Regions from separate parts of the Pectobacterium colocasium genome, predicted to be linked through region 4. Evidence: predicted binding sites of a transcription regulator. Region 4 holds the regulator's gene; each other region holds the start of a gene.

Region 1 (6,073 bases), 550 kb from region 4:
TTAAATATTTTTAACGGCTCGTTATTGATACTTTATTTAATTGCTGGGTGATAAAAAATGAGCAATAAATAAAATAAAGGGTAGCTGAAATAATAAACGCAATTTTTCTGATGTCACGCGCAATGATGGTTTTTCTCTGTTTGACGAGACGGTATCGCAAGTGTGCTTCCTGCGCACGCATCGAATCGTGTTGTTATTCACCGTGGACGATTAACAGACGAGGCGGTTATCCGACAGGCTGTAACCTGCCGGATAACGGTTGCCTGGCCGTCAGGCGGTGAGTTTTTCTTCTGCCCACGCCAGACCGCTGTGGTATTCCTCTGGTAAGAGAGGGGCCAGCGATTGCAGCGAGCGTCTTAACTGTGCGGCGTTCGACGACGATAGGTTGAGATGTCCCACTTTGCGACCAGGGCGAACGGCTTTCTCATACCAGTGCAGATGTACCAACGGCAGTGTCAGCCAGTCGATATTTACGTCAGTGCCGATCAGGTTGACCATCACCGACGGTGTTTCGACAACCGGTACCGGCAGCGGCAGATCCAGAATGGCGCGCAGATGCAGCTCAAACTGGCTGATTGACGCACCATTTTGCGTCCAGTGTCCGCTATTGTGCACGCGTGGAGCCAGCTCGTTAATAAGCAGGCGATCGCCGACGATAAAGCATTCCATCGCCATCACGCCTACATAGCCCAGCGCATTCATAATGGCGGACAACATCTGCTCGGCCTGCTGTTGCAACTGTGGATCGGGCTGAGGGAAGGCGACGCTGGTGCGCAGAATGCCATCCTGATGCAGGTTGTGGGTGAGCGGATAGAACACGCATTTACCGTGCGTATTGCGCGTGCCAACCAGCGAGACTTCGCCGGAAAAATTAATGCCTTGCTCAACAATGCATTCGCCGTAGCAGTCAGCGGGCAGCGTCTGTTGTTCGCCGTCGCGCAAGCGCCACTGTCCGCGACCGTCGTAACCACCAACGCGGCGTTTAACGATAGCCAATTCACCTAATGAGGCGAAGACGTGTGGCCATTCATCGGCACTGGCCAGCAATTGCCAGGGGGCGGTTGCCAGATTCAGTGAGTCCAGCAGTTGCTTTTGCGTCAGGCGATCGGCCAGACGGGGGAAAATATCACGGTTCACAAACGCCGTGTGTTCGGCCAACTCACGAGTGAGGGCGGTTTCCGGCCAACGCTCAATCTCGGCGGTAATCACGCTGTTATGAAACGGCACCGATTCCGGCTCAGCATCCAGCCCCACGGGATAAACGGCGATCCCTAACGGTTCGCCAGCCTGACGCAGCATTCTGCCCAACTGACCATTGCCTAATACGCAGACCGGTTTCATGCCTCCTCCCGCGGATCGGGATGAGAGAGCACGTCATCGGTTTGCGCCTGACGCCAGTCGGCTAGTCGGATGGCGATGCCACGATCGTGCAGGGCGAGAATTTGTGCGGCCAGCAGCGCCGCATTTGCAGCGCCCGCTTTGCCAATGGCCAACGTGCCAACCGGAATACCACGAGGCATTTGGACGATAGAATACAGGCTGTCTACACCGCTCAGCGTTGAGCTTTGTACCGGTACGCCAAGCACGGGAACCAGCGTTTTCGCTGCCAGCATACCCGGCAGGTGCGCCGCGCCGCCTGCGCCTGCGATAATCACATCAAAACCATTCTGTACCGCTTGTTCTGCAAAGCTGAACAGCTTGTCTGGCGTCCGGTGTGCGGAAACGACTTCGGTATGAAAAGGAATGTTCAGCGTGGTGAGGATTTCCGCAGCAAACTGCATGGTGGCCCAGTCACTCTTTGAACCCATGACGATGGCAATTTTAGCCGGGGCAACGTTGGATGACATGCCTGTAACGCTCCTGTAGTTGTACCTATAATTGTACGTGTTCGTGACGCGTTCGCGTCGGCCAGACAGGGAGGGTCTGGCGTTGAGGGCGTAGAGCATATCACGCCATTATGGCGAGGAAAACGGTTGCGTATGCGGAAATGCTGGGGGAATAAGGTGAGAGACTGTTAAGTCAATGGCTGGAAACGCATTAAAATGGGAAGGAAATCAGTTCGATATTTTGTGGCGTGACCTTAATCATCGACCCTTCTTCATGCCAGGCTCCCAGAACCGCGCGGCGGCCATCAGACTCACCAAGATCGACCTGATGAATGGCAGGACGGTGGGTGTGGCCGTGGATCATCGTCTTCACCTGATAATGCCGTAGGCGTTCAAGCACGGCGTCGTGATTGACATCCATAATCTGCTGCGATTTTTTCTGGTTTTCCTGCTGGCTGGTCGCCCGCATCTTCGCCGCGATTTTCACGCGTAATGACAAAGGTAATAGCAGGAAGAGTCGCTGAATGAACGGGTTGTGGACCCGGCGACGGAATTGTTGGTAGTGATGATCGTCGGTACACAGCGTATCGCCATGCAGAATAAGGATCTTCTGGCCGTAGAGGTCGAGCACGGTTTCCGTTGGTAGCAGCGTCATTCCGCTTTGTCTGGCAAAACGCTTACCGATCAGGAAATCACGGTTACCGTGTACGAAATAGCAGGGAATACCGCGCTGATGTAAGGCATAGAGTTCCGCAGCAATGGTCGCATGCAGCGGCTGGGGATCGTCGTCACCAATCCAGGCATCGAACAGATCGCCAAGAATATACAGCGCATCGGCATGAATCGCATCATGGCATAAAAAACGCAGAAAACCGGCGGTAATCGCCGGTTCATGAAGACTTAAATGCAGATCGGCAATGAACAGCGTTGCCATGCAAGTCGAATTATTCGCTGACCGTTACGTGGGTAATCACCACGTCTTCTTTCGGTACGTCCTGGTGCATGCCGCTGCGGCCGGTGGCTACGCCTTTGATTTTATCAACGACGTCCATGCCTTCAGTGACTTCAGCGAAAACGCAGTAGCCCCAGCCATCAGCACGCTCTGAACGGAAGTTCAGGAAGTCGTTGTCAACAACGTTGATAAAGAACTGGGCAGTGGCAGAGTGTGGATCGTTGGTACGAGCCATTGCCAGCGTGCCACGCGCGTTTTTCAGGCCGTTATTGGCTTCATTTTTGATTGTCGCGTTGGTTTCTTTTTGATCCATACCGGGAGCGAAGCCGCCGCCCTGGATCATGAAACCATTAATCACACGGTGGAAGATCGTGTTGTCATAAAAACCGCTGCGGCAGTAGTTCAGGAAGTTTTCTACGGTAACCGGCGCCTTGTCTGCAAACGTATTAATAACGATATCGCCGTGATTGGTATGAAGCGTAATCATAATAATGAACCCTAGATAGCCTTAGTGATAAGAGTGTTGTTCACAAAAGGCGGTGAACAACAAGAGCGCTGTTATAGCATAACTGGTCGATTGAGTCAGCAGTTCACGTTTTACCGCGCAGCGGTTGGCGGTTAGCTGGATGAGAAAATCGTATAAAAAGGTTCACTACTCTGATTTTGGTAGGCGTTAGATCACGAGTGCACGGCAGAACAGTGCGCAATTAAGGCGTTAATCAGGTAAGAGAGACTTTTAAAAACAAATAAATTGATCAATTTTCGTAATTATAGTTAATTAATTTGAATGAAATTTTTATTGCCCCAGATCAATGTTTTGCGTAATCAACGTGTTCTTTTTTTGTGGCTCAGATTAATCTGAGAGTAATTCTTATTCTTCCTACATAACTCTAAAGAGATAGGTGAACTATGCTGGGTATTCTGGATGGTGTTAACCGTTTATTAGACAAACCGGACTTTGGCAAACTGTTTTTGCGCGTATCTTTCAGCGTGTTGATGCTGTTTCATGGCTGGCATAAACTACATGGCGGCATTGGTTTCATTGAAGGTATGCTGACCAATGCTGGTATCCCTGCTTTTGTCGGTTACGGGGTTTATATCGGGGAAATCATTATCCCTATCATGATGATTCTCGGTATTCTGACTCGTCCTGCGGCGCTGATTTTTTCTTTCACAATGGTCGTTGCTGCGTTGCTCGTTCATTCCGGCGATTTCTTGTCTCTGGAAAAAACCGGTGCGTGGGCGGTTGAAGGGGCGGCTGTGTTCTTCTTTGCGGGCATCGCCATTGCTCTGCTCGGTAGCGGTAAATACTCTGTGATGTCGAATCCGCGCTGGCGTTAATGGTTTGCTGTCGGCGGATTCTTTTTTGTCAGTAGCAACTAATGGTGTGAAATGACCCGGAAAATCCGGGTCATTTCATTTTTATCCTTTCTCGCCGATTCCCTCTTCTTATTCACCTTGCAATACAGTAGGGTTCAGGTTTCAATACGCCGTTGGGTATCAACCCTGAATGCATTGATGTTACTGACGCTAACGGCGGCTGTGATTGACCTATCGTGTGTATGCTACGTTTTTGAGTGCTATGTTTTTTAACACGATGCCTTTTGAACGTTGTGCGGTTGTGCAAACCATTTCTTTGAAAACCATTTTTTTGTGAAAACCATTTTTTATAAAAACACTGGAACGCCCTGATGCTAAAGATTTTTAATACGCTGAGTCGCCAAAAAGAGGAATTTAAACCCATCCACGCCGGTCAGGTGGGAATGTATGTGTGTGGCATCACCGTTTATGACCTGTGTCATATCGGTCACGGGCGTACTTTCGTGGCGTTTGATGTGGTGGCGCGGTATTTACGGTATCTGGGATATTCACTGAAATATGTGCGTAATGTCACCGATATTGACGACAAAATTATCAAACGTGCGGCCGAAAATGGGGAAACCAGCGACCAACTGACGACCCGCATGATTGCAGAGATGCACGCCGATTTTGATGCGTTGAATATTCTGCGCCCGGATGCCGAGCCGCGTGCGACGCACCACATTGCCGATATCATCGAGATGGTAGAAACGCTGATTGCCCGTCGCCACGCTTATGTTGCGAGTAATGGCGATGTGATGTTCTCCGTTGATACCGCGCCGGGCTACGGTGTGTTGTCTCGTCAGGATCTGGAACAATTGCAGGCTGGCGCACGCGTTGAAATTACCGAAGTGAAGCGCAATCCGATGGACTTCGTGCTGTGGAAAATGTCCAAGCCGGGTGAACCGCACTGGTCTTCTCCGTGGGGAGAAGGGCGCCCTGGCTGGCATATCGAATGTTCTGCCATGAACTGCAAACAGCTGGGCACGCATTTTGATATTCACGGTGGCGGTTCAGATTTGATGTTCCCGCACCACGAAAACGAGATCGCGCAGTCCAGCTGTGCACACGACGGTTCGTATGTGAATTACTGGATGCACTCCGGCATGGTGATGGTTGATCGCGAGAAGATGTCAAAGTCGCTCAACAATTTTTTCACCGTTCGTGATGTGCTGGCGTACTACGATCCAGAAACCGTACGTTACTTCCTGATGTCAGGCCACTATCGTAGCCAGTTGAACTACAGCGAAGACAACCTGAAACAGGCGCGTGCGGCGTTAGAGCGTTTGTATACGGCGCTGCGCGGAACGGATCCGGAGGTTGCGGCGCATGGCGGTGACGAGTTTGAAGCCCGTTTCCGCGAAGCGATGGATGACGATTTCAACACGCCGGAAGCCTACTCGGTGCTGTTTGATATGGCGCGTGAAGTTAACCGCCTGAAAGCGGAAGATGCGCAGGCGGCGAATCAGTTGGCATCGGCACTGCGTAAACTGTCTGGCGTGCTTGGCCTGCTGGAACAGGATCCAGAGCAGTTCCTGCAAAACGGCGCGCAGGTGGATAATGACGAAGTGAAAGAAATCGAAGCGTTAATCCAGCAGCGTAAAGATGCGCGCGCGTCGAAAGACTGGGCGCTGGCAGATCAGGCACGCGATCGACTGAATGAAATGGGGATCGTGCTGGAAGACGGCCCGCAAGGAACGATCTGGCGCCGTAAGTAACGCCGATCTTTCTGCTAATAAAAAGCCCGCAACGTCTACATTGCGGGCTTTTTTTTCACCATCGTCGATATCTTAAATGATCGATGTTTTAAATGATCGATGTCTTCAGTGTTAGTCGGCGATTTTTACCGTTTGGCCAGCGAACTGAACGGTTTGACCTGTGACGATTTTGCAACGCTTACGCGTTTCCGTCTGGCCGTCAACGGTCACGTCGCCAG
Region 2 (6,073 bases), 1.5 Mb from region 4:
CAGAATGGGTACCAGAACGGTAGCGCCAAACATCGCAAACAGATGCTGGAAACTCAACGGGATGGTTTGTAACAAGGGTGGTCGTTCACTTACCCCGATGGCGCGACGAGTCATCTTCAATATCCTCTGTAGTGTTGTTATGTCGTGTTGTTATGTCGTGTTGTTATGTCGTGTTGTTATCTAGTATTGCTATTTATGTGTGCAGGTATACCGCACTTCTTATTTACAGCCAGACTTACCCCGCCCCACCGTGGTGAAGCAGGATGATGTTGACTGCTGATGTAATAAAAAAACCGACTATGGCCTAACACAGGCAGTGGCGAACCATAGGAAATACTTAGGTTCCCGCCAAAAAAAAGCCGACTAATAAGTCGGCTTACCTGTTATTTCGTACCAAATATTTTATCGCCCGCATCGCCCAGGCCCGGCATGATGTAACCCTGCTCGTTGAGGCCTTTATCGATAGATGCCGTGTAAAGCTCAATATCCGGGTGGGCTTTTTCCAGTGCGGCAATCCCTTCTGGCGCCGCGACCAGCACCAACACCTTAATGCTGTGACAGCCTGCTTTTTTCAGCAGATCGATCGTCGCGATCATTGAGCCGCCGGTCGCCAGCATGGGGTCAACCACCAGCGCCATGCGTTCTTCGATGTTGGACACCAGCTTCTGGAAATAAGGAACAGGCTCCAGCGTTTCTTCATCACGGTAGATGCCGACAACGCTGATACGCGCGCTAGGGACATTTTCCAGCACGCCTTCCATCATCCCCAACCCTGCACGCAGAATAGGTACGACGGTAATTTTCTTGCCTTTGATCTGATCGACTTCAACCGGACCGCACCAGCCATCAATGGTGACCTTCTCAGTGACCAGAGCGGCGGTGGCTTCATAAGTCAGTAAACTTCCCACTTCGGAAGCCAGCTCACGAAAACGCTTCGTGCTAATATCGTTCTCTCGCATCAAACCCAGTTTGTGTTTGACGAGTGGGTGTTTCACCTCGACGATCTTCATCTTTATCTCCCCATCGGCTAGTGGACGGACAAAAACGCCAAGCGCGTTTTTAAACACCGCTTGCGGCGGCCCGCAGGGCGGCGGGCACAAGAGCCCGTCGTAAAAAAAATCGCGGGATTATACCGCCTTTTTTGCTTAGCGCCATACGATTAAGCCTGATCCAGATCAACCGAGAAGAGAAATTGTTGCCGTTAACGAAAAATAGCCCGCCGATGACTCATCACTCGCAAACGATTGCCTACACTGTTAGAATTAGCGCGCATTATTTTTACCACAGTATGTTTTCTCAATACCGTGTTTTCTGAATACGACCCGTAACCTTCGTGGGGACTCAGCAGTGACCGACAAAACCTCTCTCAGTTATAAAGACGCAGGCGTGGATATCGATGCAGGTAATGCATTGGTCGACCGTATCAAAGGTGTAGTGAAACAGACTCGTCGCCCGGAAGTTATGGGTGGATTGGGTGGTTTCGGTGCCTTGTGCGCCTTACCGCAAAAATACCGCGAACCGATTCTGGTTTCCGGCACTGACGGAGTCGGCACCAAACTGCGCCTGGCGATGGATCTGAAACGCCACGATACCATTGGTATCGATCTGGTTGCGATGTGCGTGAACGATCTGGTGGTTCAGGGCGCAGAGCCGCTGTTCTTCCTCGACTATTACGCTACAGGCAAACTGGATGTTGATACGGCTGCCAGCGTGATTACTGGTATCGCAGAAGGCTGTAAACAATCAGGCTGTGCGCTGGTTGGTGGCGAAACCGCAGAAATGCCGGGCATGTACCACGGCGAAGACTACGACGTAGCTGGCTTCTGCGTCGGTGTGGTAGAAAAATCAGAAATCATCGACGGCAGCAAAGTCCAGAACGGTGATGTGCTGGTTGCCCTCGCGTCCAGCGGCCCCCACTCAAACGGCTATTCTCTGGTACGCAAGGTGCTTGAAGTCAGCAAAACCGATCCAGAGCAGTTCGAGCTGGAAGGCAAACCGCTGGCCGACCACCTGCTGGCACCGACCAAAATCTACGTGAAATCCATCCTGTCCCTGATTGAGAAAGTGGACGTTCATGCGATTTCTCACCTGACCGGCGGCGGCTTCTGGGAAAATATCCCACGCGTTCTGCCAGAAGGTATGCAGGCAACTATCGACGAATCCAGCTGGCAATGGCCTGCGGTTTTCAACTGGCTGCAACAGGCTGGGAATGTCAGCCGCCATGAAATGTATCGTACTTTTAACTGCGGTGTTGGTATGATCATCGCACTGCCAGCCGAACAGGCAGACGAGGCCGTTGCATTACTCAACAGCAGCGGCGAAAACGCATGGAAAATCGGCGTCATTACTCAAACCGATGCCGGAGACGCAGTGGTTATTAACTGATGAAAAACATCGTTGTGCTGATTTCAGGTCATGGAAGCAACTTGCAGGCGTTGATTGACGCCAGTAAGAACGGACGTCTCAAAGGAAAGATCGCCGCCGTATTCAGTAATAATGCGGAGGCCTACGGGTTAGAACGCGCACAGAATGCGGATATTCCGACGTTCGTCCTGAACCCTGAAGATTTTGCCGATCGCGCTGCATTTGATGCCGCGCTGGCAAATGAAATTGAGCAACATGAGCCGGCGCTGGTGATCTTAGCGGGTTACATGCGGATTCTTAGCCCGGAATTTGTTGCTCAGTTTGCAGGCAAAATGCTGAACATTCACCCTTCTCTGCTACCTAAGTATCCCGGCCTGCATACGCACCGCAAGGCGCTGGAAAATGGCGATCGGGAACACGGGACTTCCGTACATTTTGTCACCGATGAATTGGATGGCGGTCCACTGATTCTGCAAGCGAAGGTGCCAGTATTTAGTGATGACACCGAAGAAAGCCTGAGCGAGCGCGTGAAAACGCACGAGCACACAATTTATCCGATGGTCATTAACTGGTTCCTGAATGGCAGACTGGTGATGCGGGATAATGAAGCCTGGCTGGACAGCGTGCGTATTCCCCCACAGGGCTACGCTGCCGAGTAATTCTGTCTGCTCATTTCAGTAAGGCTCCCACTACGGAGCCTTACTTCCCCCCCCTCTCACCTCTTCTTATCCGCCTCTTTCTTTCCGTATCCACGTCAGGCACCGCTGTTCCCCTCTCTCTACGCTTTAAATATTTACTAATCTTTACGAAGAAACCACTAACTCTCAGATAAAAAACAACATTTCTATCAGCCGTCATTACACGTACTTTTCATCGGTTGAAAACGAAAATGACAATGATTATCTTTCCCCATCCTAAATTCTGTGAACTCCATCATGCGTATTGCCCTACTGCTTTGCCTGCTTTTTCTCAGCCCGCTTTTGCAGGCAAAAACCGTCACTGATATTTTGGGTCGACAGGTAGAGATCCCAGACAGCCCCCAGCGCATCATTCTGGGCGAGAGTCGCATGCTGTATACGCTGGCGCTGCTTCAACCGGATAACCCGGCAAAGCATGTCGTCGGCTGGCCGGGCGATATGGCGCGCTACGATGCGCAAAGCTGGTCACGCTATACCGAAAAATTCCCGCAGCTCACCCAGATCCCACAGTTAGGCAACGGCAGCCTGCAAGCGATGAACGCAGAGATGCTGCTGCCGCTAAAACCCGATCTGGTCATTCTGCCCCGTCTGGCAAAAAACGCAGCCAATGAAGATCTCCTGCAACAAACGCTGACTCGTGCAGGGATCCCGTTTATTTATGTCGATCTGCGTATCGATCTGCTTAACAACACGTTGCCCAGTATTCGTTTGCTTGGCGAGGTGCTGGATCAGGCCCAGCGCGCGACCGCCTTCAGCAATTTCTATCAGCAGCATATGGACGTGGTGCGCCAGCGTATCGCGCACTATCACGGTAAAAAACCGACGGTCATGCTGCATTTGCATCTGGGCAGACGAGACACCTGCTGTACCACGGCGGTCGGCGGCAGCCTTGGCGACCTGCTGACTTTCGCCGGCGGCGAGAATATTGCCAGCGGCACGATCAGCAGCGTCTACGGGGAATTGAGTCCAGAGCGCGTACTGGCCGCTAATCCCGATGTCTACATCGCCACCGGTATGGCCGGTCCGGAGGGAAAACGTTTCTCCAGCTTGATGCTCGGCCCGCTGGTTAACGCCGCGCAGGCGAAAGAGAGCTTCGACACGCTTATCCGTCAGGAACCTATTTTGTCTCACCTGCAAGCCGTGCAAACAGGCCGAGCCTGGAGCATGTGGCACAACTTCTACCTCAGCCCGTACCACGTCGTGATGGTCGAAATGTTTGCCAAGGCGCTCTACCCGGATCGGTTCGCCGATATCGATCCGCAACAAACACTACAACAACTCTATCAACAGTTTTTACCTATTGAATTTTCAGGGATTTATTGGAGTCAGATTTCGCATGAATAAGTTTGCTATAAAAAAGACCCCGTTACGCCACAGCTGGCCGCTGCTGGCACTGTTGCCGTTTAGCATTCAGGCAGCCATTGTTAATAACAAAACTGTTGATGGCAAAGAAGACACGATGGTGGTGAACGCCACGACGGGCGATCAAGCAGGAAAAGAAACAGGCTATCAGCCCCATAAAACGGTAACAGGAACCCGTACCGAAAGCCGTCTGCTGGATGTGCCACAGGCGGTCAACGTCGTCCCCACGCAAGTGCTTAAAGATCGTGCAGTTCGCAATATTGATGAAGCACTGTATAACGTCAGCGGTATTACACAGTCGAATACGCTGGGGGGCACGCAAGATGCCATCATCAAACGCGGCTTCGGCGATAACCGCGACGGCTCGATCTTTCGTGACGGCGTGCGCTCTATTCAGGCACGCAACTTTACCCCCAGCAGCGAACGCGTCGAAGTGTTGAAAGGCCCAGCTTCCATGCTCTATGGCATGGGCGAACCCGGCGGCGTCATCAATATCATCAGTAAAAAACCCGAGCTGGTACAGAAAACACACATTGAAGGCTGGGGAAGCAGTTTCAAAGGCGGCGGCGGACAGTTGGATGTCACCGGCCCATTAGGCACATCCGGTTTGGCTTACCGTATGGTGGTCGATCATGATGAAACCGACTACTGGCGCAACTTCGGGCGTAATCGCCAAACGACACTTGCACCGTCATTGATGTGGTACGGTGAAGACACCACCGTGCGTGTATCCTACGAACATATGGAATACCTGACGCCTTTCGATCGCGGCACCATTATCGATCCGAAGACGGGCAAGCCGGTTAATACGCCGCGCGATCGTCGCTTTGATGAAAGCTACAATGCGACACGCGGCGATCAGGACAGCGTCACCATGCAGGTTGATCGCAACCTGAATGACCGCTGGAAAAGTAGCCTGACCTACTCGTACAACCGCAACCGCTACAGCGACAATCAGGCGCGGGCGATGAGCTATGACACTAATACCGGAATACTAACGCGCCGAGCCGATGCCACCGCTTACGCGCATTCCCAGGCGCAGATTGTGCAGCTTACCGTAAATGGTGATGTGGACTGGGGGCGTATCAATCACCAGTTATTGTTTGGCTTTGATTACGAAGCGGACAGAACATTCCGTGGTGATATGATCCGTGGGACAAACAATACGGCCTTCAATATCTATAACCCCGTTTATGGTCAGTTAGCCGCCTCCACACGCGTCATCGCCTCAGAGAGCGATCAGCGTGAAAATATCGACAGCAAAGCGTTCTTTATGCAAGACACCATTCGTCTTAACGATCGCTGGCAATTGCTGGGTGGTCTGCGTTATGACACCTTCGATGTGATGGCGGGTAAAGGTCGTCCATTTGTCACGCGAACAGATAGTACCTACAGTCGCGTCGTCCCACGTGCAGGCATCATCTACAGCCTGACGACCTATTCATCCCTTTACGCCAGCTACAGTGAATCATTTAAACCCAACTCCTCTATTGCAACGCAAATCGGCTCGCTACCACCAGAATTAGGGCGTTCTTACGAACTCGGTGCCAAATGGGATCTGCCCAACCGTATTACGGGTAACGTAGCCTTGTTCGATATTGAAAAACAAAACGTGATGGTCGATGAGCTCATCAATGGCCAGACGGTAA
Region 3 (6,073 bases), 1.3 Mb from region 4:
TCGCCATCACTTCACCCACAGATTTCATCTGCGTGGTCAAACGGTCGTTGGCACCGGCGAATTTTTCGAAGTTGAAACGTGGGATCTTGGTGACAACGTAGTCGATAGCCGGTTCGAAGGACGCTGGGGTACGGCCACCGGTGATATCGTTCATCAGTTCATCAAGCGTGTAGCCCACCGCCAGCTTGGCTGCGATTTTTGCAATCGGGAAGCCCGTCGCTTTAGAAGCCAGTGCGGAAGAACGCGATACGCGCGGGTTCATTTCGATAACAATCAGACGACCGGTTTTCGGGTTCACCGAGAACTGGACGTTAGAACCACCAGTTTCTACGCCGATTTCACGCAGTACCGCCATCGAGGCGTTACGCATGATTTGATATTCTTTATCGGTCAGCGTTTGTGCAGGCGCGACGGTGATGGAGTCTCCGGTGTGGATCCCCATCGCATCGAAGTTTTCGATGGAGCAGACGATGATGCAGTTGTCGTTCTTATCACGCACCACTTCCATCTCGTACTCTTTCCAACCGATCAGCGATTCATCAATCAGCAGCTCTTTGGTTGGCGAAAGATCCAGCCCGCGTTCGCAGATCTCTTCAAACTCTTCGCGGTTGTACGCGATACCGCCACCAGTGCCGCCCATCGTGAAGGAAGGACGGATGATGCACGGGAAGCCCACATCAGCCGCCACGGCTAGTGCTTCTTCCATCGTGTGCGCAATACCGGAACGCGCGGTGTCCAGACCAATCTTTTTCATCGCGACGTCAAAACGGCGGCGATCTTCTGCTTTATCAATGGCATCCGCCGTTGCACCAATCATGGTGACGCCGAACTCGGCCAGCACGCCCTGACGTTCCAGCTCCAGCGCACAGTTCAGCGCGGTCTGGCCGCCCATCGTTGGCAGCACCGCGTCTGGACGCTCTTTTTCAATGATTTTACGCACCACTTCCCAGTTAATCGGCTCGATGTAGGTCGCATCGGCCATTTCCGGGTCAGTCATGATGGTTGCCGGGTTCGAGTTCACCAGAATAACGCGGTAGCCCTCTTCACGCAGCGCTTTACAGGCTTGTGCACCCGAGTAGTCAAACTCACACGCCTGGCCGATAACAATCGGGCCGGCGCCCAGAATCAGGATGCTTTTAATATCTGTACGTTTTGGCATTGTCTCGCTCCTGATTATTTAGCGGAAGAACGGTAAGTCTGAATCAAGTCAATAAAGTGGTCGAACAGCGGCGCAGCATCATGCGGGCCTGGGCTCGCTTCTGGGTGCCCCTGGAAGCTGAACGCTGGCTTATCCGTGCGGTGAATCCCCTGAACCGTGTGGTCAAACAGGGATTTGTGCGTGACGCGCAGCGTGTCAGGCAGATTATCTTCATCCACCGCAAAGCCGTGGTTCTGCGCGGTAATCATCACGCAGTTGTTATCCAGATCTTTTACCGGATGGTTGCCGCCGTGGTGACCCAGCTTCATTTTGATGGTCTTCGCACCGCTCGCCAGCGCCAGCAGTTGGTGACCCAGGCAGATACCGAATACCGGAATATCCGTTTCCAGAAAGGTTTTGATCGCGCGAATTGCGTAGTCACACGGCTCAGGGTCGCCCGGGCCGTTAGAAAGGAAAATACCGTCTGGATTCAACTTCAGCACATCTTCAGCCGGTGTCTGCGCCGGAACCACCGTCAGACGGCAGCCGCGATCCACCAGCATACGCAAAATGTTGCGTTTCACACCGTAGTCATACGCCACAACGTGGTAAGGCAGTTCGCTTTCGTTTTTCGCCGCAGGCAATTCACCTTCCAGCGTCCAGCTTCCCTGTAACCAGCTGTAGCTTTCTGCCGTCGTTACTTCTTTTGCCAGATCCATTCCCTTCAACCCAGGGAAGGCTTTCGCTTTCTCCAACGCGACAGTGGCATCAGGCGCATCGCCCGCGATGATGCAGCCATTCTGTGCGCCTTTTTCACGCAGCAGACGAGTCAGTTTACGGGTATCAATATCAGCAATGGCGACGATGTTGTTGCGCTTGAGGTATTCAGACAGGCTTTCTTCACTACGGTAGTTGCTGGCAATCAGAGGTAAATCGCGAATAACCAGACCTTGAGCCTGTACAGAGGGAGATTCTTCATCGTTGGCATTGGCGCCGACATTACCGATATGGGGATAAGTGAGAGTGACAATCTGGCGGGAATAGGAAGGATCAGTAAGGATTTCTTGATAACCGGTCATCGACGTATTGAAGACCACTTCCCCCACTGCCGACCCTTCTGCCCCAATGGCCCGACCGTGGAATTGGGTTCCGTCTTCCAGAACCAATAGCGCTGACTTAATCAAAACACCCTCCAAGGAATAAACAATCACGTTATTTGCATATTAATTCAGATTCGAGCCACTAAATCAATGCAAAAACTACCTGTAAGGCCAATTTTTGGCAAATTGGGCGCATTTTAATGATGGTCTTCCTGATTGTCTACCCAAACCGCTTTTTTTCTCTTATTTTTATGCTTTCCGAAATAAATCGCTGCCCACTGACGTAAAAAACCACATCAACTTAGGTAAGTAAACGGTTGCGAGGCAACATCGTTAAAATAAGGATAACAAATCACCAGCAAAGGACATTTCAGGAGTAAAGGGGACGTCTTGCCGCTAAAAAACCGAACAAAATACGAATAAAAACAAGTAAGGAGAAGAAATTAAAACGTAACCAATGAAAATAAAGGTGATCATTAAAATAACCACCCTTATCAGTATGATATGATTATTTATAAATAATTAAAAACTATAAATCATCCAGAGAAAGCACATCTCTCATATCAAAAAGACCACTTTCTTTCGAACTAATCCAGATAGCCGCTCTTACTGCACCATTGGCAAACGTCATACGGCTGGATGCCTTATGGGTAATCTCAACACGCTCGCCAATATCCGCAAACATCGCCGTATGTTCACCGACAATATCGCCAGCCCGCACGGTCGCAAAACCAATACTTTTCGGATCGCGTTCGCCGGTATGACCTTCACGCGCATACACCGCACAGGATTTCAGATCGCGCCCCAGCGCATCGGCAATCGCTTCGCCCATTGCCAGCGCGGTGCCAGACGGCGCATCCACCTTGTGCCGGTGATGTGCTTCAATGATTTCGATATCAGTATAATCGCCCATGACCTTCGCCGCTTTTTCCAGCAGCTTCAGCATGACATTGACGCCAACGCTGAAGTTCGCTGCAAACACAATCCCGATATCCTGTGCAGCCTGCTTAATCGCCGCCTTCCCTGCGTCATCAAAACCGGTTGTCCCAATAATCATGCCCTTACGGTGCTGACGGCAAAAGGCCAGATGCGCTAATGTGCCTTCCGGGCGAGTGAAATCGATCAAAATATCGAAATCATTCTGCACGACATCCAGGCTTTCATTCACGGTAATACCGCTTTTACCTAACCCGGCGAGTTCACCAGCATCGCTGCCGAGCAGAGACGAACCAGAACGTTCCAGCGCCGCGCCCAATACCACGCCGTCCATTTGCTCGATGGCCTGAATCAGCTGACGCCCCATGCGGCCGCCCGCACCTACAACCGCAATACGGATGGATGAATCCTTCATAATGTCTCTCTCTTTTTGATCCTGACGACATAAAAATAACATCAGGTTAACGGGCACCGCGCACTATCGCCAGCGGATTTACCACCAGATTAGAAAATACTGTTTGAAGCCGCAGAAAATCAGCAAAACTGTCTCACTACTGATAGCAGAATCACGTCTGAAAGCGATGAAACATCGTGAGGCGTTTGAAAACATGCAGGGAAGGTCAAAAATAAACCACATGACATAACGCATAAAAATTCATTTTTATGCATTAACATTTCCATGAGTGAATACAGGGGAGAGAAAACAGAGGGGGATAACAGCGGTAGGGCCGAAGCCCTACCACAGAAACAGCGTTAATCTACCTGTTTGACTTCAACACGCAGCTCTTTCGGCACTTCAAAGACGATGTTTTCTTCACGCCCCTGCATTTCAACGGCAACCTTGCCGCCTAATGCTTTCAGGCGCTGAATCACCTGTTGTACCAGGATATCCGGTGCGGATGCGCCTGCGGTTACCCCAACATGCGAAGCGCCCTCTACCCATGACTCCTGGATATCTTCGGCTGAATCAATCAGATAAGCCGCTTTCCCCGCTCTCTGTGCCAATTCAGCAAGACGGTTAGAGTTTGAGGAATTTTTAGACCCCACAACAAACACGACATCCGCCTTATCCGACAAATGGCGAACGGCTTCCTGACGATTGGTCGTGGCATAGCAGATATCATCTTTACGCGGGCCGACGATCTGCGGAAAACGCTCACGTAACGCATCAATCACCGCATAGGTATCATCAACAGAAAGCGTGGTTTGCGTCATAAAGCACAGGTTGCTTTCGTCTTTTACCTGTAGCTGCCAGACATCCTCGGGGGATTCCACCAGATACATGCCACCATCCGCATTGCTGTACTGACCCATCGTCCCTTCAACTTCAGGGTGTCCGGCATGCCCAATAAGAATCGCTTCTACACCTTTCTTACTGGCTCTGGCCACTTCCATATGTACTTTGGTCACCAGCGGACAGGTGGCATCGAATACCGTCAGGTCACGGCTTTTTGCTTCATTGCGTACCGCTTGCGAAACGCCATGTGCCGAGAAAATCAGAATCGCGCCGTCCGGCACGTCTTCAATCTGCTCAATAAAAATGGCACCACGTTCGCGCAATCCGTTAACCACATAGCGGTTATGTACCACTTCATGACGGACGTAGATCGGCGTACCAAACAGCTCTAACGCGCGTTCCACAATGCTGATAGCACGATCGACACCGGCACAAAAGCCGCGTGGATTAGCCAGCAGGATCTGCATGGGACACCTCCTGTTGTACGGGATCGATATCCAGCACGTCGAGATCGAAGGTAATCGCCTGACCGGATAGAGGGTGATTGAAATCCACAGTGACCGATTCCTCGGTCACATCACGGATAATCCCCGGCATATCATTTCCGGCAACACCACTGAACAGCATGATGGTGCCCACATCCGGCACACCGGTCTGAGCGAAATCACGACGCAGGAAGAATTGGATCAGGTTCGGATTGGTCGGCCCAAAGGCCGACTCCGGCGGCAGCGTAAACTTGCGTTTATCGCCACGCTTCAATCCCAACAGGTTTTGTTCCAGCGCATCAGACAGGCTGCTATCGCCAAGGCGGAACAGCGCTGGTTTGCCGCGCTCACGCGTAGACTCGGCAATGGAGCCATCCTCCAGCGTGAGAATAAAATGCACCAGCAGCGCGCTGTTGTGCTGCACAGTCTCGGACATCAGTGACCCTTTTGCTTAACGGTATCAGTATCATCATGCGTACTGAAAAACCCTTCCAGTACGATGAGCGCTGCTCCAATACAGATGGCGGTATCGGCCAGGTTAAACGTGGCAAAGTGCCAGTCACCGACATAGAAGTCGATGAAATCGACGACAAACCCATGCCATGTCCGATCAAACAGATTGCCCAATGCGCCGCCGATAATCAGCGAATACGCAATGTTATTCAGCCTGTGTTTGACGCTACCGCGATACATCATCACCAGCAGCGCCACCACGATAGCAATCGCGATACCAGCAAAGAACCAGCGTTGCCAGCCGCCTTTATCCGCCAGGAAGCTGAACGCTGCGCCGTAGTTACGGGCGTAATGCAGATTCAGAGAAGGCATTACTGGCACCGTATCCCCCAGCGCAAAGTGGGCAAGGATCCACTGCTTGCTGCCAAGATCGATAACTAAAACCAGTATCGCTAGCCAGAGCCAGCGCAGTCCACTCGAACAGATTTTATTCATCAGACAAATTTACGCTCTTCGCCGTTACCACCCACGTTAGTCGCACAGCGACCACACACTTCAGGATGATCGGCATTGCTACCGATATCCGTCTCGTAATGCCAGCAGCGTGGACACTTGTGCCCTTCTGCCTCACTTAAGGCAATTTTCAGTCCGGTGAGTTCCGTTGCCTGCGCGCTATCCGGCGCATTTTCATAACGTTCGACCAGCGCTTTTGACGTCAACAGCG
Region 4 (6,073 bases):
GCGGTAGCACCAACAGCGCCACGACGGCAAACAGCGTGACCTCGAAAAGCAGCGCCAACGCGATAGGTAAACCGAGACCAAAGAGGCGTTTGAGTACGGCAACGTCTGGGCGGAATGCTGGACGATGCAGGCGGATGTCGCGTAGCCAGGAGGCGCGTCGGGTGTAGGCCATCATCAACAGCATCATGATCCAGTAAACCGATGCGGTAGCGACGCCGCAGCCTACGCCGCCCAGTTCGGGCATGCCAAATTTACCGTGGATAAAGACATAGTTGATCGGGATATTGATTAATAACCCGATGAACCCAATCATCATGCCGGGGTAGGTTTTGGACAGCCCTTCACACTGGCAGCGCAAAACCTGATAGAACAGATAGCCAGGTACGCCCCACAGCAGCGCATGCAGGTAGCCAATGGCCTTTGCCGCCAGCTCTGGTGAATCGTCGCTCATCAGGTTAATGGCATATTCCCCCTGATACAGCACCAGCATCGTAAATACAGAAATAATAGCGGCCAGGAAAAAAGCTTGTCGCACCTGATGCGAGATGCGATCGCGTCGGCCGGAACCGTTGAGCTGTGCGACAACGGGCGTCAGCGCCAACAGCAGACCGTGACCAAAAAGAATGGCGGGTAGCCAGATTGATGTTCCTACAGCAACGGCGGCCATATCGGTGGCGCTATAGGCACCAGCCATGACGGTGTCAACGACACCCATCGATGTTTGAGACACTTGCGCAATAATGACAGGAACAGCAAGCGCTGATAATTTACGCGCTTCTGTCAGATACTGTTGCACGGATACCTTCCTTGAATGACTTGACGGCGGAATAAATAATTTAGATATAAGAAACAGATCGGGATAAAGAGAGAGTCATTGTAACGACTTAACGAAAGTAAACCAGCATGGAAGAGAATATATTCTTTTTGTTACGCTACGGTTTCGATGACCATGCGGTGTGCAGTATTCCGGTTTGGTTTTCCGCGAAATATCGGGCACACTGCACAAAATCATTTCTTTGTTTTTAAGAGGCAAACCGTATGTTTACCGGTATTGTGCAGGGCACCGCGCCGGTGGTGTCGATTGAAGAAAAATCCAATTTCCGTACGCATGTCGTTCAACTCCCGCCCGACCTGCTGCCCGGACTTGTACCTGGTGCCTCGGTGGCGCACAACGGCTGCTGCCTGACGGTAACCGCTATTGACGGCGATCGTGTCAGCTTCGATCTCATAAAAGAAACGCTGCGATTAACGAATCTGGGCGATATTCATGAAGGCGATGTCGTGAATATTGAGCGTGCCGCGAAGTTCGGTGACGAGATCGGCGGGCACGTCATGTCGGGCCATATTATGTGTACGGCGGAAGTGGTGAAGATTCAGGTTTCAGAGAATAACCATCAGATTTGGTTCCGTCTGGCAGATGACGCGCTGATGAAATACGTGCTGCATAAAGGCTTTGTCGGGATTGATGGCATCAGCCTGACGGTAGGGGAAGTAACTCGTGGGCGCTTCTGCGTGCATTTAATCCCCGAAACGTTGAACCGGACTACGCTGGGGCAGAAACGCCTGGGGAATCGCATCAATATTGAAATCGATCCGCAGACCCAGGCCGTAGTGGATACCGTTGAGCGTGTGTTGGCGAGCAAGCAGGCGAACGACCAGAGCAAAGAAGAGTAATTTCTGCGTTGCCTGATTCTGTAAACCGGACGAACAGCGTCGTCCGGTTTTTTCTCTTCTGCTAGCGTGAAACACGTACTCCTCCTTCGATCCCATCCAGACTGAATACCACTTGCCAGAGCTGGAGTGTTCTTGCTCTGAAGGCTCCAGCACAGAGGTTCAGGTAGTAGCTGAACATCCGGCGGAAGCGGTCATAGTTGCGCGGTCCGACGTGTTCAAACATGCCTACCGACACCACGCGGTCAAATTGCTGATCGAGATCGCGATAATCTTGTAGATCAATCGTGACATTCAGACTCTGACAACGCTGTTGTGCCAGCATCTGCTGTTCTCTGGAAATGGTGACGCCATAAACTGACACACCGTAGTGGCGTGCGGCGAATTCGGCAAGCCCGCCCCAGCCGCAACCGATGTCCAGCAGCGTCATTCCCGATTTGAGCTGGAGCTTTTCGCAGATCATCGCGAGTTTATCTTCCTGCGCCTGTTCCAGCGTCTGTGCTTGTTTCCAGTAAGCACAGGAGTATTGCATGTAAGGATCCAGCATCAGGGTAAAGAGGTCATTGCCTAAATCGTAATGTGCCTTGCCAACAATCTGAGCGCGTCTGCGGGATTGCGGATTCATGACACGTGAGAGGGCGACTCGCGTAAGATCGTGCAGACGGCGGGGCAACTTCGTTTCCAGCCCTGCACGCAGGACGCGATGGGAAAATATATCCAGTCGTTCACATTCCCACCAGCCCTCCATATAGCTCTCTCCCAGCCCCAGCGATCCTTCGCGCAGAACACGTTTAAAAAAACCAGGATGGGTCACGCGGATGTCAAAAGGGCGAGAGCCGTTGATGGTGATATCGGCGACATCCAACATGTCCTGCACGATGTGGAACCAGGGCGCGATATCGTCATCCCATTCTTCTGTATAAGGTAAACCCATCATGTCTCCTTAACTTTATGTAAAAGTATCGTAAAACATACCTGGACAGCACTTATCGCAGCCGACGTATCGGCTGTCACCAGAGAAAATGAAACGCGGTATTAAATTTAGAACTACTTCAGCCAGCATACAAGAAAATTGGCTGAAGCAGAGAGGGAAGCGGACAGGAATAAGAAAGTTGTCTGTATCGTGTCGTCGCGCTTAGCGGCGATAGTCGAGGTAAGGGCCGTCTGCCACAGAACGACGTTCAATTAACGTCGGATGGACTTCAATGACATGTGCATCTTCCCGCTTACTGGTAATGCGATCCAGCAACATCGCGAAGGCGGACTGCCCAAGACGCTCTTTCGGCTGATGAATGGTGGTCAGCGCCGGCGTAAAGAAACGCGCGTGGCGCACGTTGTCATACCCGATCACCGAAATATCCTGCGGCACGCGCAGACCCAGTTCGTCTGCCGCACAGATGGCACCCATCGCCATGATATCGCCACCGCAGAATACGGCCGTTGGTCGTTGTTTCTGCGCGAGAATCTGATGCATGGCTTTGTAACCGGATTCCGGCTCGAAATCGCCCTGAACCACCCATTCCTCGCGTACGGTGATGTCTGCTTCCTTCAGCGCTTTTAAAAAGCCGAGGTAGCGCCCGCTGCCAGTATTACGTTCTTGAATACCGGGAATGGCGCCGATATCCCGATGGCCGCGTTCGATCAGGTAGCGGCCTGCCATATAACCGCCTTCAAAGGCGTTATCGATAATCGTATCGGTAAAGTCGCTATGCATCTGGCCCCAGTCCATCACGACCATCGGGATGCTGCGATAGTCTTCCAGCATTGCCAGCAGCTCAGGTGGATATTCGGCACACATCACCAGTAAGCCGTCCACACGTTTTTGCGCCAGCATGGAGAGATAAGCGCGCTGTTTACCGATGTCGTTATGCGAATTACACAGCACCAGCGTGTAGCCTTTGGCATAGCAGCTGTTTTCGACGGCTTCGATGATCTCGGCGAAATAGGGGGCTTCGCTGGATGTAGCCAGCAAACCGATTGATTTAGTGTGGTTAACTTTGAGGCTGCGTGCGACGGCGCTGGGCGAATAGTGCAATTCTTTGATTGCCGCCCTGACGGCTGCCTTAGTCTCTTCGGCGACGAAACGTGTTTTATTGATCACGTGCGATACGGTTGTGGTGGAAACGCCAGCACGTTTTGCCACATCTTTAATCGTTGCCATCTAAAAATGACTCCTGAACTTACCTGTTACAGACGTAAGTATATTGTTAATCGTTTGCCTACGTTTAAAGTTCTTCTTCTAAGCTAAAAAACAGAATTTCAGAAGGAGAATGCCGAATGTTATACCGAAGGGATCTGGGTTGACGTTTTTCGACCGATACGCAGCGCTTTCATAAACAGCGGATTGTGTCCGATTTATCATGAAAGGGAAAGGGCTAATTTATACTATTAGTGATGCATTGGTCCGAGATTTTTCACTAAAATTATGAAAGAATCGTAATAACCCTATTGTTTGTGGTTTTAACCGCCTGGATGGGTTCGCAGTAAAGGGCGGTTTCCTCTTTCAGATAAAATTTGTTCGTTAATAAGGAGTGGTTTATGGATACAGATCTGAAGATGTCTTTGCTGACAACGGTTGGCGCACTGGCGATGATCATTGTGTTCAGTTTTGTTGCGGTGCTGAACTAACCGAACGATGCCTCTGTGTGATTTCCGTATTCAGACACGTTTATGCTACAGCTACATAAAACGTGTCTGAATCATTCTTCTTCTTCGATGCCGAATCCATTTCTCAACGAATTGTCTGTGGCGTTACTACGCGACGCGCGCCAACGTAGTGCTCCTGCCAATAATCTTCACTCAGTTTGCTGATACGAATATCTGAACCGGTACGCGGCGACTGGATAAATTTCCCTTCTCCCAGATAAACGCCGACATGATCGGCGGCACCGCGATTGTTGATGCGGAAGAAGACCAGATCGCCACTTTCCAGCTCGCTCTTTTTAATCGGAGCGGCATCACGCAGGTGATACATTTCATTGGCGGTACGTGGAATCTGGATCTTAACGACGTCTTTGTACGCGTAATAGACCAGTCCGCTACAGTCGAATCCGGTAAAAGGAGATGAGCCGCCCCAGTGGTAAGGCTTGCCTATTTGGCTCATCAACTTATTCATTGCTGTCGTTTTGGCATGTTGATAACGCTTTTTATGCGCCGCGCTCAGCGCCATACCTTTTTCTGTAGGCGCCGGATTTTTCTCCGCTTTTCCCTTGACCGTCGTTTTCTTCAGCCCGGTTTTGACTCTGGCCTGTGCGGTTGTCTGCTTTTCTTCTTCAGGCTTCAGCTTTTTGAGATTCTTTTTCACGAGTGCGGGCGTGCTGCTTTGCGTCCGTGACGGTTTTTTTTCTGTTGATTTGTTTACGCTGCGAGGTTTGGTTTTCGTGCTGACCGCGGTAGGTTCTGGTTTTTTGCTTTTGATCGGTGTCGGTGACTTCGCATTACCCTTTGTTTGACGGCTTTTCTTATTGGTTTCTTCAACGGCGCTTTTCTTTGGCGCAGAATGCGGGGTATGCGGTGCAGCCTGAACGACGTTCAGGGACAGATTGCTGAAAAATAATATAAAAAGAGTAATAAACAAGCGCATAATAAAAGTGACCGAACATAATCCTTAACTCGCTCAATCCGCACAGTATTCCTGAAAACGGCGGCATAAAAAAGTGGGCATGGTCGCTTTATTCATACAGAATAGTGAAAAAACGTTAATAGTTGTTTTTTCGATTGATTTATCAACGCTTTCTGGCGTTGATTTCATCAAGGGCGAATAACTTGCAGGGAAAATATCCCTACAAAAAATGGCGTTTTTTTGTGACTGGTGGCATCGGTACAATATCACTGAGTCAATGTCGCTGTCGTAGTACCTCTGACGGCGGCTCATGGCTAGCGTTTTGGACGTTAGCCATCCTATAAGTTTAAGGAAGCAAGAAGATGACGACACCGACAATTGAAAAAATTCAGCGCCAAATTGCTGAAAACCCGATTCTGCTGTACATGAAAGGCTCCCCGAAATTGCCAAGTTGCGGTTTTTCCGCACAGACAGTTCAGGCGTTGTCTGCATGTGGCGAGCGTTTTGCGTATGTTGATATTTTACAGAACCCGGATATTCGCGCTGAGCTGCCGAAATACGCGAACTGGCCGACATTCCCACAGCTGTGGGTTGACGGCGAGCTGATTGGCGGTTGTGATATCGTGGTTGAAATGTTCCAGCGTGGTGAACTGCAACCGCTGATCAAAGAAACGGCCGACAAGTACAAAGCACAGCAGGCCGATCAAGAGTAATGCGTTCTTAATGACGATGCTATACGTCATTACCGGAGCGTAAATCCTTCCAACGGGTGCCTTATGGCACCCGTTCTTTTATCTCTGATTTTCCCGTCTTTTTAGTCTTCGGCTGACGCGTCTTCCA

Evidence for each region. Region 4 encodes PurR, which represses purine synthesis genes. Its sites were predicted from a motif close to CANGCAAACGTTTGCNTG; they were not measured.
Region 1: the regulator PurR is predicted to act here: its motif matches at 1,963-1,980, upstream of purE (5-(carboxyamino)imidazole ribonucleotide mutase).
Region 2: the regulator PurR is predicted to act here: its motif matches at 1,234-1,251, upstream of purM (phosphoribosylformylglycinamidine cyclo-ligase).
Region 3: the regulator PurR is predicted to act here: its motif matches at 2,545-2,562, upstream of carA (glutamine-hydrolyzing carbamoyl-phosphate synthase small subunit).

The regions. Positions count from the first base shown of each region.
Region 1 is NZ_CP084032.1:3,390,683-3,396,755, reverse strand. Features, by position in the region: gene purK (5-(carboxyamino)imidazole ribonucleotide synthase) at 271-1,341, opposite strand; gene purE (5-(carboxyamino)imidazole ribonucleotide mutase) at 1,338-1,847, opposite strand; gene lpxH (UDP-2,3-diacylglucosamine diphosphatase) at 2,038-2,760, opposite strand; gene ppiB (peptidylprolyl isomerase B) at 2,771-3,265, opposite strand; gene LCF41_RS15400 (DoxX family protein) at 3,688-4,119, shown strand; gene cysS (cysteine--tRNA ligase) at 4,470-5,855, shown strand; gene ybcJ (ribosome-associated protein YbcJ) at 5,967-6,073, opposite strand, start outside.
Region 2 is NZ_CP084032.1:1,342,666-1,348,738, reverse strand. Features, by position in the region: gene uraA (uracil permease) at 1-114, opposite strand, end outside; gene upp (uracil phosphoribosyltransferase) at 384-1,010, opposite strand; gene purM (phosphoribosylformylglycinamidine cyclo-ligase) at 1,348-2,385, shown strand; gene purN (phosphoribosylglycinamide formyltransferase) at 2,385-3,023, shown strand; gene LCF41_RS05905 (ABC transporter substrate-binding protein) at 3,300-4,406, shown strand; gene LCF41_RS05900 (TonB-dependent siderophore receptor) at 4,399-6,073, shown strand, end outside.
Region 3 is NZ_CP084032.1:4,104,592-4,110,664, forward strand. Features, by position in the region: gene carB (carbamoyl-phosphate synthase large subunit) at 1-1,159, opposite strand, end outside; gene carA (glutamine-hydrolyzing carbamoyl-phosphate synthase small subunit) at 1,174-2,322, opposite strand; gene dapB (4-hydroxy-tetrahydrodipicolinate reductase) at 2,768-3,589, opposite strand; gene ispH (4-hydroxy-3-methylbut-2-enyl diphosphate reductase) at 3,928-4,878, opposite strand; gene fkpB (FKBP-type peptidyl-prolyl cis-trans isomerase) at 4,859-5,332, opposite strand; gene lspA (signal peptidase II) at 5,332-5,847, opposite strand; gene ileS (isoleucine--tRNA ligase) at 5,844-6,073, opposite strand, start outside.
Region 4 is NZ_CP084032.1:2,837,257-2,843,329, reverse strand. Features, by position in the region: gene LCF41_RS12695 (MATE family efflux transporter) at 1-796, opposite strand, end outside; gene LCF41_RS12690 (riboflavin synthase subunit alpha) at 1,039-1,674, shown strand; gene LCF41_RS12685 (class I SAM-dependent methyltransferase) at 1,736-2,605, opposite strand; gene purR (HTH-type transcriptional repressor PurR) at 2,807-3,832, opposite strand; gene cydH (cytochrome bd-I oxidase subunit CydH) at 4,210-4,299, shown strand; gene LCF41_RS12670 (C40 family peptidase) at 4,403-5,254, opposite strand; gene LCF41_RS12665 (Grx4 family monothiol glutaredoxin) at 5,596-5,946, shown strand; gene rnt (ribonuclease T) at 6,048-6,073, opposite strand, start outside.